4 regions of the Hahella aquimaris genome follow, and region 2 is predicted to be linked to each of the others. Evidence: predicted binding sites of a transcription regulator. Region 2 holds the regulator's gene; each other region holds the start of a gene.
What was found. Region 2 encodes sigma-54, which starts transcription at its own class of promoters, with help from an activator protein. Its sites were predicted from a motif close to TGGCACNNNNNTTGCTNT; they were not measured.
Positions count from the first base shown of each region.

Region 1: glnA (glutamate--ammonia ligase) is a predicted target of sigma-54. The motif match lies at 2,622-2,639, and genes of this name have one in related genera.
Region 3: O5O45_RS22460 (PEP-CTERM sorting domain-containing protein) is a predicted target of sigma-54. The motif match lies at 1,762-1,779, and genes of this name have one in related genera.
Region 4: O5O45_RS03505 (PEP-CTERM sorting domain-containing protein) is a predicted target of sigma-54. The motif match lies at 1,982-1,999, and genes of this name have one in related genera.

Region 1 is NZ_CP132203.1:4,774,738-4,778,930, reverse strand. Features, by position in the region: gene glnL (nitrogen regulation protein NR(II)) at 1-159, opposite strand, end outside; gene O5O45_RS21115 (DUF4124 domain-containing protein) at 411-938, opposite strand; gene glnA (glutamate--ammonia ligase) at 1,047-2,453, opposite strand; gene typA (translational GTPase TypA) at 2,908-4,193, shown strand, end outside.
Region 2 is NZ_CP132203.1:270,849-275,041, reverse strand. Features, by position in the region: gene lptC (LPS export ABC transporter periplasmic protein LptC) at 1-451, shown strand, start outside; gene lptA (lipopolysaccharide transport periplasmic protein LptA) at 435-959, shown strand; gene lptB (LPS export ABC transporter ATP-binding protein) at 956-1,681, shown strand; gene O5O45_RS01375 (RNA polymerase factor sigma-54) at 1,804-3,300, shown strand; gene hpf (ribosome hibernation-promoting factor, HPF/YfiA family) at 3,416-3,724, shown strand; gene ptsN (PTS IIA-like nitrogen regulatory protein PtsN) at 3,731-4,193, shown strand, end outside.
Region 3 is NZ_CP132203.1:5,088,799-5,092,991, forward strand. Features, by position in the region: gene O5O45_RS22455 (glutamine synthetase family protein) at 1-888, shown strand, start outside; gene O5O45_RS22460 (PEP-CTERM sorting domain-containing protein) at 981-1,673, opposite strand; gene O5O45_RS22465 (aldehyde dehydrogenase family protein) at 2,065-3,441, shown strand; gene O5O45_RS22470 (alanyl-tRNA editing protein) at 3,752-4,193, shown strand, end outside.
Region 4 is NZ_CP132203.1:720,465-724,657, reverse strand. Features, by position in the region: gene O5O45_RS03510 (DNRLRE domain-containing protein) at 1-484, opposite strand, end outside; gene O5O45_RS03505 (PEP-CTERM sorting domain-containing protein) at 1,153-1,740, opposite strand; gene O5O45_RS03500 (GNAT family N-acetyltransferase) at 2,615-3,133, shown strand; gene O5O45_RS03495 (lipase family protein) at 3,143-3,952, opposite strand; gene O5O45_RS03490 (hypothetical protein) at 4,052-4,193, opposite strand, start outside.

The DNA of each region.
Region 1 (4,193 bases), 2.7 Mb from region 2:
TAAATCCTTAATGGTGGCCCCATGGGCTCTTTGCTCACTGGTTTCCAGCAACACTTCGGCGGATGAATTACTGAATGCAATCCGCTGCTGGGGGTCAATAACCAGTACGGAAGTGGTCAGATTTTCGAGTAAGCGAGTCTGAAAAACGATGGGTAGCATAAAGTTGACCTATTTTTGCATTGTGAATGCAATATCCAAACCAGAACTGCGGTAAAGCGGTGCGAATTACCGGGTTCTCTGCACAGGCGTGGGGCGGATAGCCCAAATGTGAGCTATGCCCCTAGGAAGCGCTCCAGAAGCGGGCTTTGGCGCAACGTAAGTCTGCGGCGATGTGCGTGATCATGGCGCGTCATGCACAAAGTGGATGCGCTAGTTTTTAATTATGCGCTATTTTGGTGCGTTATGTTGGGCTAGTTTTTTATGCTGGGGCGATGAATGGTGAACTGCACTGGCGCTGCGCTCTGGACAACGCCTGAATTATCAATCACATCAAGAGAAACGGAGTGTGTGCCCCGGTTAACGCCTTTCAGCTCAAGGAAGTTATCCTTGGTTGTTCCAACCGGGCTTCCGTCCAGCGAGACGCGGTAGCTGTGATTGGGGTACAGAGTTGGATCCGATGTGAATAATACGGTCAGATCGCCGTTACCGGAGTGAAAAGCGGAGTCATTGGTGGGGAAGGTTATATTCAGCGTTGCATAGTAGCTTGAAGGCGCAGGCTCCGGCTCATCATTGCTGCGAGGCGGTATATCCGTCATTTTTGGCATGGTTATCGTTGCGGTTGGGCCAACTTCGACTTTCTCGGCGCCCTCTCTCTCCTGGTCGGAATATTCCACATTGCCTTGTGCGTCGACCCAGCGATAAATTTCTGCGCAGGCCAGACCTGAATAAGAAGAAAAAAGCGCAGAAGAAAGAAGAATATAAGCGAACCGAGATTTCATAACTTCAACCCAATTGACCAGTTACTTGAACTGTAGCAGAAGCGGAACCAAAAAAAACCCCGCAGATTGCGGGGTTTTCAAGTCCGTCGTAGTTAACTTCGCAGCGGATTATACAGAGTAGTACATCTCGAATTCGACTGGGTGAGTGGTCATGTCCAGACGCTCTACTTCTTTGCGCTTCAACTCGATGTAAGCTTCGATCATGTCTTTGGTGAACACGTCGCCTTTGGTCAGGAACTCATGGTCCTTCTCCAGATAATCCAGAGCTTGTGACAGAGAGCTACATACTGTTGGGATGTTCATGGCTTCTTCTTTCGGCAGATCGTACAGATCCTTATCCATAGCGTCGCCAGGGTGGATCTTGTTCTGAATACCGTCCAGACCAGCCATCAACATGGCGGCGAACGCCAAGTAAGGGTTGGCGGAAGGATCTGGGAAGCGGACTTCAATCCGACGCGCTTTCGGGTTGGTGACGAAAGGAATACGGATGGAAGCGGAACGGTTGCGAGCGGAGTAAGCGAGCATAACCGGCGCTTCAAAGCCTGGCACCAAACGCTTATACGCGTTAGTGGAAGGGTTTGTGAAAGCGTTCAATACGCGAGCGTGCTTGATGATGCCGCCAATGTAGTACAGGGCGATGTCGCTCAGACCAGCATAGCCGTCGCCAGAGAAAATGTTCTTGCCGTCTTTGGACAGCGATTGGTGGCAGTGCATGCCTGAACCGTTGTCGCCAACAAGAGGCTTGGGCATGAAGGTCGCAGTCTTGCCGTAAGCATGCGCTACGTTGTGTACGCAGTACTTCAGAATTTGCACTTCGTCTGCTTTGCGCGCCAGGGTGTTGGCGCCAACGCCGATTTCACACTGACCTGCGGTGCCTACTTCGTGGTGGTGTACTTCGATGGTCAAACCCATGGATTCCATCGCTGCGCACATCGCGCCACGTAGATCATGCAGGGAGTCAACGGGAGGTACGGGGAAGTAACCGCCTTTTACGCCAGGACGGTGACCTACGTTGTTCCTTTCAAAGTCGTCGCCAGATACCCAGGCCGCTTCTTCGGAATAGATTTCGTACATGGCTCCGTTGATGTCGGACTTCCATTTTACGCTGTCGAAAATGAAGAATTCAGGCTCTGGTCCAAACAATACAGTGTCCGCGATGCCTGTGGACTTCAGGTACTCCTCTGCGCGCTGGGCGATAGAGCGAGGATCGCGATTGTAACCCTGCATGGTGGCGGGTTCGATGATGTTGCAAGTCAGGTTCAGAGTGGTCTCTTCAGTGAACGGATCGATGACGGCGGTTTCATCGTCCGCCAGCAGGATCATGTCTGACTCGTTGATGCCTTTCCAACCAGCGATGGAGGAACCGTCAAACATTTTGCCTTCTTGAAAGAATTCCGGAGAGATTTCGCTAGCAGGGATAGTCACGTGCTGCTCTTTACCCTTAGTGTCGGTAAAGCGCATATCAACCCATTTAACTTCGTGCTCTTTAATAAGATTCAGAGTTTTCTCTGACATTCCAGTTACTCCGTAAGATTTTATTTATGTTGAGGTGAAACCGAAACACTGCAGTAGTGTATCCTCGCCACCATGAAACAGACCCGTGGAGGGGAGAGCGTTCCGGGAAGTCTAACGAGCGCAAAAATACTATCACGCCTCATGGTCAGTTGCTTCTGGTTTTCCTGATTAGCAAATTATTTGCCAAGAGATTTTTTGATCATAACTCCTTGTTTTTAAAAGACGCCATGAACTGTGAGCGTGACGACTTCTCTAACCTTTCAATAGGTTTGCACTATCATGGTGCGAATTTTGGGGCGGCTGTGCGCTTTTGGGGCGCCGTGCACCATTTTGGTATCAGGCTAAGAATAGATAAATTTTCGGGAGGGTGTATAAAGATGTATAAAAAAGATTCAGGCGTCAGCTATAATGTCGCGCCCTCAGCCCATGACTGTTTATTTTGCAGGTGTTTTTTGTGATCGAGAAATTAAGAAATATTGCTATTATTGCCCACGTTGACCACGGTAAAACCACTCTGGTCGACAAACTCCTTCAGCAGTCGGGCACCTTAGGCCGCAAGGACATGGACGCTGAACGCGTTATGGATTCCAATGACCAGGAACGAGAGCGCGGCATTACTATATTGGCGAAAAATACCGCCATCAAGTGGAATGATTACCGAATTAATATCGTAGATACTCCTGGACACGCCGACTTTGGCGGCGAAGTTGAACGTGTTCTGTCTATGGTTGACTCTGTTCTCCTGCTCGTCGATGCAGTTGACGGTCCTATGCCGCAAACTCGCTTCGTGACTCAAAAAGCGTTTGCTCGTGGGCTGAAGCCTATCGTTGTTGTCAATAAAGTGGATCGTCCTGGCGCTCGTCCTGATTGGGTCGTCGGTGAAGTGATGGATCTTTTTGACCGCCTAGGCGCTACAGAAGAGCAGCTAGACTTCCCTGTTATTTATGCTTCAGCGTTGAACGGCATTGCGGGACTTGAGCCGGATGCATTGCAACAAGACATGACGCCTCTGTTTGAAATGGTGGTTGAAAAGGTTCCCGCTCCTTCTGTCGATGTTAATGGCCCCTTCCAGATGCAGATCAGCGCCCTCGATTACAACAGCTATGTTGGCGTTATCGGAATTGGTCGCGTTTCGCGCGGTAAAGTAAAAACTAATACGCCTGTTGTTGTGGTTGATCGCGATGGCGGCAAGCGTAATGGGCGCGTATTAACCGTAATGGGCTATCACGGCCTGCAGCGCGTGGACGTGCCTGAGGCGGAAGCCGGGGACATTATCTGTGTTACTGGTTTGGATGAGTTGAATATCTCCGATACGCTATGTAGCCCGGAACGTCCGGAAGCACTTCCCGCGTTGATCGTAGATGAGCCGACCGTCAGCATGACATTCCAGGTCAATGACTCGCCATTCGCTGGTAAAGAAGGTAAGTACGTTACCAGTAGAAATATCAAGGAAAGATTGGAGAAAGAGCTGCTGTACAACGTAGCGTTGCGTGTAGAGCAAGGCGACTCTCCTGACAAATTCATTGTATCTGGTCGCGGTGAGTTGCATTTATCCGTTTTGATCGAGACCATGCGTCGTGAAGGGTTTGAATTAGGCGTTTCCCGTCCAGAAGTTATCGTAAAAGAGATTGATGGACAGAAGGTCGAGCCCTACGAGCAGGTTATTATCGACGTGGAGGATGAGCACCAGGGATCGATCATGGAGGTGATGGGGCTGCGTCGCGGTGAGTTGGTCAACAT
Region 2 (4,193 bases):
AGACGAGCCTGACGCATTTGTCATCAACGCGGTTTACACCACCTACAACAAAGAAGGCGCACTCACCAGCCGCCTGCAAAGCCAACTGGCGAAGCACTACCCCGATACGGACACTGGCGTACTGACGCGCCCCAACCTGGAAATCTTCCAGCAAGGGGAGAAAAGCTGGCATGTAGAGTCTTTGGAGGGCGAACTGCTTATCAAGCAGGACACCTTGAAACTGCGTGGAGATGTAGAGGTAAATGGCGCATCCAACGACGGCGCGCCGATTCTCATGCAAACGCAAGCGCTTGACTACAACAACAAGTCACGCTTTATCAGCACCGATCAACCCGTTAAGATAACTTCAAATATCAATCAGTTAACCGCTGTCGGAATGGAGGCGGACATTGATAAAAAGCTTATTGTATTACTTTCTCAGGTAACCGGCGTTTATGCACAACCCAAGTAAACTATTCACCGTGGCGCTGTTGCTGGGCTTTATTTTCGCCCCGTTAAGCCATGCTTTGGACCTTCTTAACGGCAGCGATGAACCAGTGCGCATCAAAGCCGGTCGCTGGGAGAGAGACGGCCAGAAAGGCATCGACACCTATATTGGCAATGTCGTCATTACCCAAGGCAAATCCAGCATTGAGGCGGACAAAGTCATTTTATACACCGATGACAATGGCATCAGTCGCTTCCAAGCAACCGGCAAGCCTGCTCATTTGGTGCAGTTTGACGAAGAAAAACAAACTGAAACCCACGCTTACGCAGAAAACATGGACTATGACCGCAGCCAGAGTAAAGTCGTTATGCGTAACCATGCGCGCATTCTTCAGGACAACAGCTCAGTGGAAGGCGAAGAAATCATTTATTTCACAGACAAGCGTTTAGTCACGGCAAAGGGAGCCTCATCGGGCAATCAAACCGAGCAGGTTGAAATCATCTATCATCCGCCCAAATCTAATAAACAATGAGCACCCTCACTGCCAGAAATCTGGCCAAGGCCTACAAAAAACGGCCTGTTGTAAAAGATGTGTCCGTTGAAATTCGCAGCGGCGAAATCGTTGGCCTCCTCGGACCTAACGGCGCAGGAAAAACCACCTGCTTTTACATGGTGGTAGGACTGATCCCCAGCGACAAAGGCAGCGTATTCATTGACGAAGCGGAAATCACTGGCCTGCCTATGCACGGGAGAGCGCGCAAGGGCATCGGCTATCTGCCACAGGAAGCATCGGTCTTCAGAAAGCTGTCAGTGGAGGACAATATCTACGCCATCCTTGAGACCAGAGCAGATCTCAGCCGCAAGGAGCGCAAACTAAAAATGGAAGAACTGCTACAGGAGTTTCACATCACCCATATTCGCAAAAGCCTTGGCATGAGCCTCTCAGGGGGCGAACGTCGACGCGTGGAAATCGCTCGCGCGCTGGCCACAGAGCCAAAATTTGTCCTGCTGGATGAACCATTCGCCGGGGTGGACCCTATTTCCGTCAACGATATCAAGCAGATTATTGAGCATCTCAAAAAGCGCGGCATCGGCGTTTTAATTACAGATCATAATGTGCGCGAGACCTTGGATATTTGTGAACGCGCCTATATTGTCAGTGAAGGATTTATTATCGCAAGCGGCGCCCCAAGTGATATCCTTGCCAACCCAAAGGTTAGAGAGGTCTATCTGGGTGACCAGTTCAAACTTTAGTTTAACCGGCGGTCTCCATCCCAGATGGACCTCAAGGCTCAAGAGCTTAGGATTAAAGCACCTAATAACTATGAAAAACTCACAAGATCTGTGCCTGAATCGGTGGTAAGCATCAGATGGTTATGAAAACTTCATTGCAGTTAAAGCTGGGTCAACAGCTGACCATGACCCCGCAACTGCAACAAGCAATAAAACTTTTGCAGCTTTCAACACTGGATTTACAGCAGGAGATTCAACAAGCGCTTGAGTCCAACCCCATGCTGGAAGTGTCTGAAGAGGACGAATCACCCAACCACGTTCAGAACGATACGATCAGCGACATGCTCGCCAACAACTCCAGCAAGGAACGAACGCAGGAGTCGGGCATGGATGAAGGGGGGTTCGCTGAAGAGGACAACTGGTCCGACTCCATTCCGAACGATTTGCCCGTCGATACCGCCTGGGATGATGTCTTCCAAAGCGGATCAAGCAACTACAGCGGCGGCGAGGATGACGAATACGACTTCGAGTCCCGCAACAGCAAAGGCGAAACCCTGCAAGACCACCTTCTCTGGCAACTCAACCTTACCCCCATGTCCGACATTGACCGCATGATCGCCGTAGCGATTATTGATGCAGTCAGTCCTGATGGTTATCTCTCCCTCACTCCCGATGAAATTCATAGCGGTCTGCAAACTGAGGGGGAAGAAGAAATTGAGCTGGACGAAGTATGCGCAGTTTTAAAACGTATCCAGCAATTCGATCCTCCCGGTGTCGCCACCTGCAACCTGCAGGATTGCCTGCTGAGCCAGCTGAATCAACTGCCGAAAGACACCCCTTGGCTAGGTCAAGCCAAGCTGGTGGTCAGCCACTACATCAATCTGCTTGGCAACCGCGACTACGCCCAACTAATGCGTCGCAGCCGCCTGAAAGAAGACGATCTGCGGGAAGTACTAAAGCTGATTCAAAGTTTGAACCCAAGACCGGGCGAAGGCATTCAGGAAAGCAATACCGAATATGTGGTTCCTGACGTTATCGTCAAAAAAAACAATGGCCGGTGGCTGGTGGAGCTGAATCCGGAAATCGCCCCCAAGATCCGCATCAACCCTGGCTATGCGGGCTTGGTGAGACGCGCGGACAACAGCTCAGACAACACTTACTTGCGCGATCAGTTACAGGAAGCGCGCTGGTTTATCAAAAGCTTGCAAAGCCGTAATGAAACTCTGTTGAAAGTCGCTTCACAAATCGTCGAACATCAGCAAGGATTCCTAGAGTACGGCGAAGAGGCGATGAAGCCGCTGGTGCTGCACGATATTGCGGAGGCGGTGGAGATGCATGAGTCAACCATTTCCCGGGTGACCACCCAGAAATATATGCACACTCCTCGCGGCGTATTTGAGCTGAAGTACTTTTTCTCCAGCCATGTCAGCACAGACACGGGTGGCGAGTGTTCTTCGACCGCTATTAGAGCTATTATCAAGAAGTTAGTTGCGGCGGAATCACCGAAGAAACCATTGAGCGACAGCAAAATTGCTGCGCTGCTTGGCGAACAGGGCATCAACGTCGCCCGTCGCACGATCGCAAAGTACCGGGAGGCGCTTTCCATTCCGCCTTCCAATGAACGTAAGCGATTAATTTAAAAGGAGGAATACAGGTATAAGACTTAAATCAAATAGTCACAAACTGGATGTGCTAGTATTTTTCATGGAAGTGCAAAATTCATAATGCACCGTATATTGGCATTAGGAGCAAAGTATGCAAATGAACATCACCGGACATCAAGTCGAGTTAACTGAAGCACTGAAAGATTACGTTAACAACAAGTTCGACAAGCTCGAACGACACTTCGACAGTATCAGTAATGTCCAAGTTACGCTCTCCATTCAAAAACAGCGTCAGATTGCAGAAGCAACCATGCACATAAGCGGCGCTGACCTGCATGCCAATGCTGAACACGAAGATATGTACGCGTCAATTGACGCACTGGTGGACAAATTAGATCGCCAGATCCTCAAACACAAAGAGAAGCACGTTGATCGGATGCACGGCGCATCCGCCAGATAACAGAACATGGCCCAAACCACACTAACTATTGAGTCAATTATCTCGCCCGCCCTCACACGCTGTGGGGTGTCGGGCTCGAGTAAGAAGCGCGTTCTCGAATATATCGCCAATCTGATTGCGCAACATTTTCCATTTTTGGACGAGAACGCCATTTTTACCAACCTGATCTGCCGTGAAAGACTCGGCAGCACTGGTATCGGCCAGGGCATCGCAATACCCCACTGCCGCCTGGAAAACTGCGACCGCATCATAGGGGCCTTGATTACACTCAAGGACAAGATCCCTTTTGACGCCATAGACAACGAACCCGTAGACCTGCTGTTCGTTCTGATCGTGCCTCAGGAGGCCACCAGCGAACACTTGGACCTACTGAGCCAACTGGCCCAGAAATTCAATGACCGTCGCTTCTGCGAACACCTGCGCGACTGTGACAACGACGAAACCCTGTTCAGGAGGGTGCTGGAGAAAT
Region 3 (4,193 bases), 2.3 Mb from region 2:
GGCCTCACCCCCATGGCGCCGTCAGAATTCGGTTATTCCGTCATCCGCAACAGCGTGGAGTCAGATACCTATTTGAATCTTTTACAGTTGGCGGATGATATGGACTTTCCTCTTGAAGGCCTCCATGAGGAAACCGGTCCCGGAGTTCTTGAGGCGGCGATTACCCACGATGAAGCAATTAACGCAGCCGATAAAGCCGCACTGTTTAAAACGTTCACAAAAGTTGCGCTGCAAAAGCAAGGCAAGATGGCCACCTTCATGGCCAAGTGGTCGAAAGATTATCCCGGACAGAGCGGCCACATACATTTATCGTTAAAAGACAACAAAGGGCTAAACCTTTTTTATGATGGAGAAAAAGAAGCCAAAATGAGCGCCACAATGCGCCATTTCATCGCAGGCCAACAAAAGCTTATGCCAGAACTCATGGCGATGATTGCTCCCACGATTAATTCTTATCGACGACTCATTCCCGGGTTCTGGGCTCCTACAGAAGCCAGCGTTGGCATCGATAACAGAACCTGCGCTATCCGAGTTATTCCCGGAGACATACAATCTCAACGATTGGAGTATCGAATTGGCGCCGCCGACGCCAACCCCTATGTCATCCTCGCGGCGGTCATCGCATCGGGACTGTGGGGAATGGAAAACAAACTCGAACCGGAATGCATGGTGGACGGCAACGCCTATGATCAGACATTTCCTGAGCATTTGCAGCTTCCGTCGACTTTATGGGACGCGGCGCAACGCCTGAAAAACTGCCAGATGGCCAGAGACTTTTTTGGTTCCCCTTTTGTCGAGCACTTTGCAGCGACTCGCGAGTGGGAGGAGCGGGAATACAGGAAATATATTTCAATGTGGGAGCTGGAGCGCTACTTCGAGATAATCTGAGTATGAGCGTCAGCTAGAAGAGGAAAAGCGATACCTGGACCGGAGAAAAAACTCCCGCCGATCCAGGATCATCAAAGCTAGCTGCGATTATATTATTTAGCGCGCTTTCTAGCTACGAGACCAATCAGGCCCAGACCCAACAGTGCGAAAGTAGTGGGTTCAGGTACAGAGTGAACAGAGATTTTCCACTCTTCAGTTTCACCTTGGTAATAATGACCGGTTGGAGTCATACGATCTTCATAGCTACCAGTGTATTCAGTTTTCCACTGATCATTCCAAGTACCGCCGTACATGTTGGTGATTGAGTGGCTGCAAGTCACGATAGAGCGCAACCAGAAATCGCCCACGTCAGCGTTGGTCAGCGTGTATTCGCTTGAGAAGAAAGAAAAGTCTGGGTTAGTAGGCGCCTGCCACATTCCCAACACTGGCTCAAAGTCAGTCAGTTTGTGTTCGCCGTATGCAATTTCGTCGCTAGCGTCGAATACGCCATTTTGGTCCCAGTCAATCCAGGCTTTCATCAGGTCAGCGTAGTGTGTACCCACATTCTTCTTGTGTACGCTGAATTTGAATTGAACGGTTTGACCGACAGTCAGGTCGTTACGACCCCAGCTTGCGCCGCCGTCAGTAGTCCAGGAAACGCCGTAGGAGTCGCCATTAGGCGCGTCCGCCAGTTCTTGCCACGCAGTTGTGTCGTGAGTAGTAGTGCCGTAAGAAGCTGGAATAGCATATGCGCTGGCCGCGCCCAGCATTAATGGAAGGCTTGCTAGAAATGCGAGTTTCTTCATGATGTCCTCTGAAAAATGTCGGTTAAATTGATTTAGCGTAAATGCTAGTTTTTATAGTGAAGAGTCGTGCCCTTATTGCTCCCGTTACATAGCAACCAGCATGCCAACATTTAGACCTTTGATTTATAAGGACAATGCTTTTTTGTCTTATTAGATATGTAAAAATAATGGACTATTCAACGAAATTAGTGCATGCCGCACCAATAATCTAACGCAAACCAAAACCGGGAGATCACTCCCCTTCCTTCTACCCACACAGAGACGTCCCAAATGCAATAGGAAACGTTCCACAAGATTTGTAAAACCACGCGACAACCCCCAGGAATTTGCAATAATTAAAGCTGAGCAGAGGGAATTTTATTGCGACGACAAGTATAGGGAAGCAGCTATCATGAGAATCATTTCACCCATTGACGGATCACTAGTGGCGGAAAGGGAACCAGCCACAGACTTTCAAATCCACGCAGCACTCGAACGCGCACTCACCGCCCAAAGAATCTGGCGTACAGTCTCCATCACAGAGCGCGCACGCTATTGCCGTCTCGCCATTGCCGCGCTAGCGACGCAAACGCGGGAGATTGCTCCGGAGATTACCCTATTGATGGGCCGTCCAGTGCGCGAGACGCCCCAAGAAATCAAAGAGACGGAAGTGTGTGCCGAACACATGATTGATATCGCCGAAAGATATCTTGAAGACATCATAACGCAACCAAAAACCGGCATTCGCCGTTTTATGAGGCGCGAACCTCTAGGCATAGCCTTGTGTATCGCGCCATGGAGTCATCCTTACCTTACCGCAGCCAGCGCTATTATTCCTGCACTCATGGCGGGCAACTGCGTTATTCTCAAACATTCCATGCAGACGCTATTGTGTGCGGAGCGGTTCTCTCACATATTCTTTGAGGCCGGGCTCCCAGACGGCGTATTTCAGCATTTACACGTCAACGACGCAGATACATTACGCTTGATCAGCGACCAACGAATAGGCCATGTTTCCTTTACCGGGCCCAGTGCGAAAGGCGTCGCTATTGAGCGCGCCGCCGCTGGAACTTTCAGAAGGCTAACTCTTGATTTAGGCGGCAACAATCCTGCTTATGTTTTCTCCGACGCGCCATTGCATTCAAGCGCCGCCAGTATTGCCCAAGGCGCTTTGTTCAATTGCGGACAATCCAATCGCGCCATCGAACGCGTATATGTTCACGAAGATATCTATGACGACTTCTTAGACGCCTTGGTTGCGGACGTTAAACACTACAAATTGGCCAATCCCATGGAACCCTCCACCACATTAGGGCCGATGGTAAGCCCGCAACAGGCCATGGCGGTCAAAACACAACTGAACGCAGCTATCGCACAGGGCGCAACGCCTTGCATTGAGCAAGCTCATTGCTCTGACTCATGCCTGGGTCCAGCCTATCTGCCACCACAGGTGCTAACGAACGTCGATCATTCCATGGCATTGATGACAAGTGAGACCTTCGGCCCGATTATAGGCGTCATGAAGGTGAAGGATGACGCTGAAGCCATCCACTATATGAACGACAGTCTTTACGGTCTAAGGGCCTCTCTGTGGACCCAGGACGCTGCCCGCGCCCAGGCAATAGGCGAGAGACTACAGACTGGCGCAGTGCTGATGAACCAAAGCACTCATATTGACCCTACTCTGGCTTGGGGAGGCGTTAAACAATCTGGATGCGGCGCGCAGCTATCGGAACTAGCCTATGCGCAACTCACCCAAGCAAAAACTTACTATCTGCGTATAGCTTAGCCAGATACATGACATCCTTTCGTTTCAGGGATGATCAGATTATAAAATCAAGCGGCGGCTGAGCCGTCGCGACTTTGCACTGTCGCAAACTATGCAAAGAAGTACTCTGAGTTGGCTGCCTTTTATCAAGGAAATAACGCCCAGGAATCTGGTTACGCCAGCATCTCCCCACTACAGCTTTGGCGCAATATCCTGGAGCGGGTCAAAAGCGGGAATCAGGCTGGTCATTGATCTCCTCCCCTCTTGCAAACGCTGCAATGGTTGGCGAAGATTCCGCGTATCTGTTTAAAGGACTTTTTCAGGCAGAAGTATGACAAGAAAAATATTCTGGGAAGACCCCTACCTCACGACTCTCAGCACCTACGTCACTAGCGTACAAGACGCCGTGATAACGGTCGAGGAAACTATCTTTTATGCGCTCTCCGGCGGACAGGAAAGCGACCATGGGACCATTGGCGGCTTCAGAGTGATTAGCGCGCGCAAGGAAGAGCAGGAAATTTTTTACGAGCTGCCGGACGATCATGCGCTTCAGGTCGGCGATCCAGTGGAAATCACCATTGATTGGGAGAGACGATATCGCCTGATGCGACTGCATTTTGCCGCAGAACTGGTGCTCGAACTCTTCTATCGCAAGCTGAACGGCGTTGATAAAGTCGGCGCGCATATCGCCGAGGAAAAGGCGCGTATCGATTTCTCCTGGCCTCAAAGCATTTCCCCACTGTTGCCGGATATTGACGCCGACGCGCAACGTC
Region 4 (4,193 bases), 450 kb from region 2:
CAGAACCACTATTAATGTTCTGAACATCGACGCTATCAGTGGCGGCAGCGCTGAAGCCTCCGCCGTCCCAACCGCAAACCAAAGCGCTGGCGCAACGCCACGTCGCCTCACTCTCGCTCCAATCCTCCTGCGCACGATGCAGATCGATCAACGAACCGCCTCCAGCCCAATCATTGCCGTTAAAGTCGACATTCAAAGCCAGCTTGACCGAAGTGATGCTACCGGCGTAATCCGCCAAAGAAGAGAGGTCAAATTTAACCAGCGCACGCTGAACATTGGCTTCTGGAGATAAAGAAAGATAGGGACTGCCGCCCTGGCTGGAATCAGCTAGCTGTTCCTGCAAGACCGTATCCGCAACCGGCTCAAGCACCACCACACCCGCTTGCGCTACAGCAGGTGCAGCGCCAAGCGCTAACGCCATCTTAACGCCCGCCGTCAACTTGCGTCTTTCCCACCAAACCTTCTGGTTTAAATCACCCGCCATGCGCCACTCCCGAATAATGATCAGATAAAGTGACCATTATTTATACAATGGCGTGACAATCAGTTCAGTTACGGCGTTGTTTTGTATCCAATAGGCACTGATGAGAAAAGGACAAGGAGGTAATCGCGGCTTTCATGAGATATATGTAGAAAAACCCAGATATCAATCAAATGGACCTAGATGTGACTTTTTCTCTTTTTTACTGATCTAGAGACAGGAGCAACGGTGTAGCTGACAGCCATTCGAGCAACATCCCATTTTTGCTCGCATTGCTCGCATAGATCAAAGCTTCCACATGGCTTTGTTAAGGACTCCTTCCCACACCCTTCACATCTTTCTGGAGATCTTCGGATTAGTGCATAGACCCCTAAAAACAACAACAAAAACAGAATCATAGCAATTGTGAGCATACTGTCTCCCGGATTACTGCCTGCGTTTTCGACAACTAAGCCATCCAATTACGCTTTACTCGGTTCCGGTCCCTTACCATGAAGTGTAGAACAAAAAACAACCAACCAATACAAGCATGGGGTAATTTTTATTTAAGGAGAGATAAACAGGAGGAGAGACAGATAGAAAAAAGGAACGACGAATAGCCGCTGTTGAGACGAGACTGAAACTTAAAAGGCTTGAGAGTGGGGCTATGTGCGCCCCACTCTGACAGAGAACTAAGCCTTTTCTTTCTTACGGCGCACTGCCACCATTGACACAAGGCCTAAACCTAATAGACCAACCAGAGAAGGCTCATCAACGAAAATATAATAGCCTTTGTCTCCGTACAATTTTGCTTCTTTATACTGATCCGGCGTACATTCAGGCTTATCGCTGCCGGGTTCAGGCATAGGCGCACAACTATCGTCGTGGAACAACATCTCTGAAAAGACAGATGTTACCCTAATCATCCCCAATCCATCCGTGCTATCCAGATAATCTGTTAACAGATCTCTGATTTCGAAGGAGTAATGGTAAACACCGTTTTCTTTCAAGCTATCCCAAGGGCTAGGAAACTGCAGCGGATACGGGTCATCCAGCAGACTTTTCCATGTTCCATCCCTAGACAAATAGTCAAAATTGAAAGCCGTTTCATAAATAAAGACGTTTTTGTCATCAGGTAAGTCATCAATGACTATATCGTAGTCCAAAGTAACACTGGTCGATTCCGGCCAGGGCATACCCCAATGGTTCTTGATATCAACGTAGGACGCCGAAGCGTTCAACGATATTACTGAGAATAATGTCAAAAGAGCAGATTTCATAGTATCTGTCATCCGTGTTGTGTTTTTATAAAAAGCGCACTTGGCTAAAATAACGACAGCGTTAAGGCGTCCATATCGAGCAACCGGATCTCCTTTCAACCGGCATTTTCACCGACTAACTGCAAATACAATCGGAAAAAATAGCGCCATTCTGTCCAATTTTCAGCAATACCCGTAAATTACAACTTTGCTGTCAGGATTGCTATTTCAAACGAATACCTGTTTCCTGTCAACGAGTTAAATTGCATATAAAGTGCAATCTAAGCATGTATTTTCGGACTAGGAACTTCGGAGTATCCAATGCTAATTAAAAGCTACAGAGAGTTATGTAGATATTTCCCGAAGGCATAAAACCTTCGCTTGATCTGGACTACATCACACTCAGAAAGGCTTGGCTCACAGGGGCCGCAAGATAAATATATTTAACAAAGCGTTAACCTGAAAATGCCTGCGCCTCTCCTTAAAAATAAGGATAAAAAGATATAAACACATCCTTTTTCGTCTAAAGCGATAAACAATTACAAATACCGTCAAAACTCCAATTAGGAATGCAAAACCCTAATCTGTTCGAGGCGGATTATAGTTAACCAGAAAACTTATAACTACTAATTATAAAGATAACGCCCAATATAACATCCCAACAACACCCTATTTACGCTCCTGCCATAGGACCAACCTCCCTATAAAACTTCGCTCATCGTCAAACTGAAATTGCAATAGCGCATGTTAAGCCTCTGCTCCCACCTGACGACTCACATCAAGCAACACCAGCACATAAATCTCACCTCCATTAAAAGGCCATTGATTTAATTCCCTTTTTTCGCAAAATCGCCTTTAATAGCGACCTTTTTAAGAAGAGACGCCCGCTGTAACGATGATTGAGACTTCGAGATTAATTCTGCGCCCGATTGAATCCACGGACTTGCCGTTCTTCAAAGACTTCCTTGCCTGCCCTGTATCGACTCGTTTTCTGCCTAACGAAGGTCCTTATTCTCCAGAGCAGATTGCAGGCTACGTACGCAACCGGGTGGAGCATTGGCAGCGTGGATTTGGCTCTTTCATGATCATTTGCAAGTCCAGTACGGAGTATGTGGGTTATGTGGGAGTCGAAGAGAGCTCCTGCCCCGGTTGCTTCGATTTACGTTACGGCGTCGCACGCGCCCATGCAGGGCAAGGGTTCGCCAAGGAGGCTGCGATCGCCTGTATTGAGTATGCGCTGGGGCGGGAGGAGTTCGATCAGGTTTTTGGCGTTGCGAAAGAGGATAACCTGGCCTCGGTCGCCATACTGCAGAAAATCGGCATGACGCCAACTCACCACCACCGACTTTATGAAGCGGACGGGCTGTTAACCTTCGCCATCAGCGCCGCCCGCTTTTATGAGTTATATGACTAATTTCGTTAGTTAGTCTGACTGCGGTTTGTCGGGGTGGTTCAGCGCGTAACTGTAGCAATCTGAGGCGCTATGATTACCCGCCAGCGATCCGTATTGTGCGGTGAAATCGACAGGGATGCCGACATGCTCGTAGAGATCTCGATCCAATACGCCTGGAGGCACTTCTGGCACTAAGTCCGTGGTATTAACGATGCGATAAGTGGGCACGCCGCATTGGTTGTAAGCATTTACAAACTCAGGATCGCCCACGCGCGGGCTGGCAAGATTGTAATGCCGGACATTCACGACGCCGGGCTTATAGCCAGAGTGATTGATAATATCCGGCGTCGCCAGTGTCGAGAGAGATGAGCCGAGGCTATGCCCTCCAATCAAAAGGCTCTTGGGATTATTTACTTGCTGTAACACCTCCAGAATAGCCTGATTCATCGTGCCGTAGAGCTTGAGAAAGCCGTCATGGGCTTTGCCATAGCCAAACACCTGCGGATAAGGACTCTGTCCGGCTTCTGCATCGTCAATCCAGTCGTCCAGAGACTCCGTGCCGCGAAACATCAGATAGACATCTCCCGCATCCGTCCAGGAGACAAAGGCGAAAGGCTCCGAGGTTTTGAAAATCCACAGCATGGTTTCGGCCCCCCAAATGGGCTGGCTATAATTCATCGCCGGCCCTTTCGGGGTCCACTTGAAATGATCTTTATGGGGCTTTTTCTGATCCACCCATTGGTCGTACATGTCGTAGGCGGTATTCACCAGGGTGGCGCAAATTCGCGCGTCTTCCATATGGAAAGGCGCGGGAGGGAAATACATGGGGATGGCGCTCATTCGTATTCTCCTGTGCTCCTTGGAAACAAAAGCCGGCGTGTGTCGAGCCGGCTATTGATTGAGCATAGACCAGAATATGACGCACGCCGTGCAGACAGATTACGCCGCCGCTTCCCGCAGACGTCGATTTAGCGCTGGCAGCCTCGCCAAAACGCCGATCACGACCAATGCGAATAACAAGCGCCCCCACAAAATCGCGGACATATCCGCACCGAGCAACATGATCACCAGCGTGTCTTCA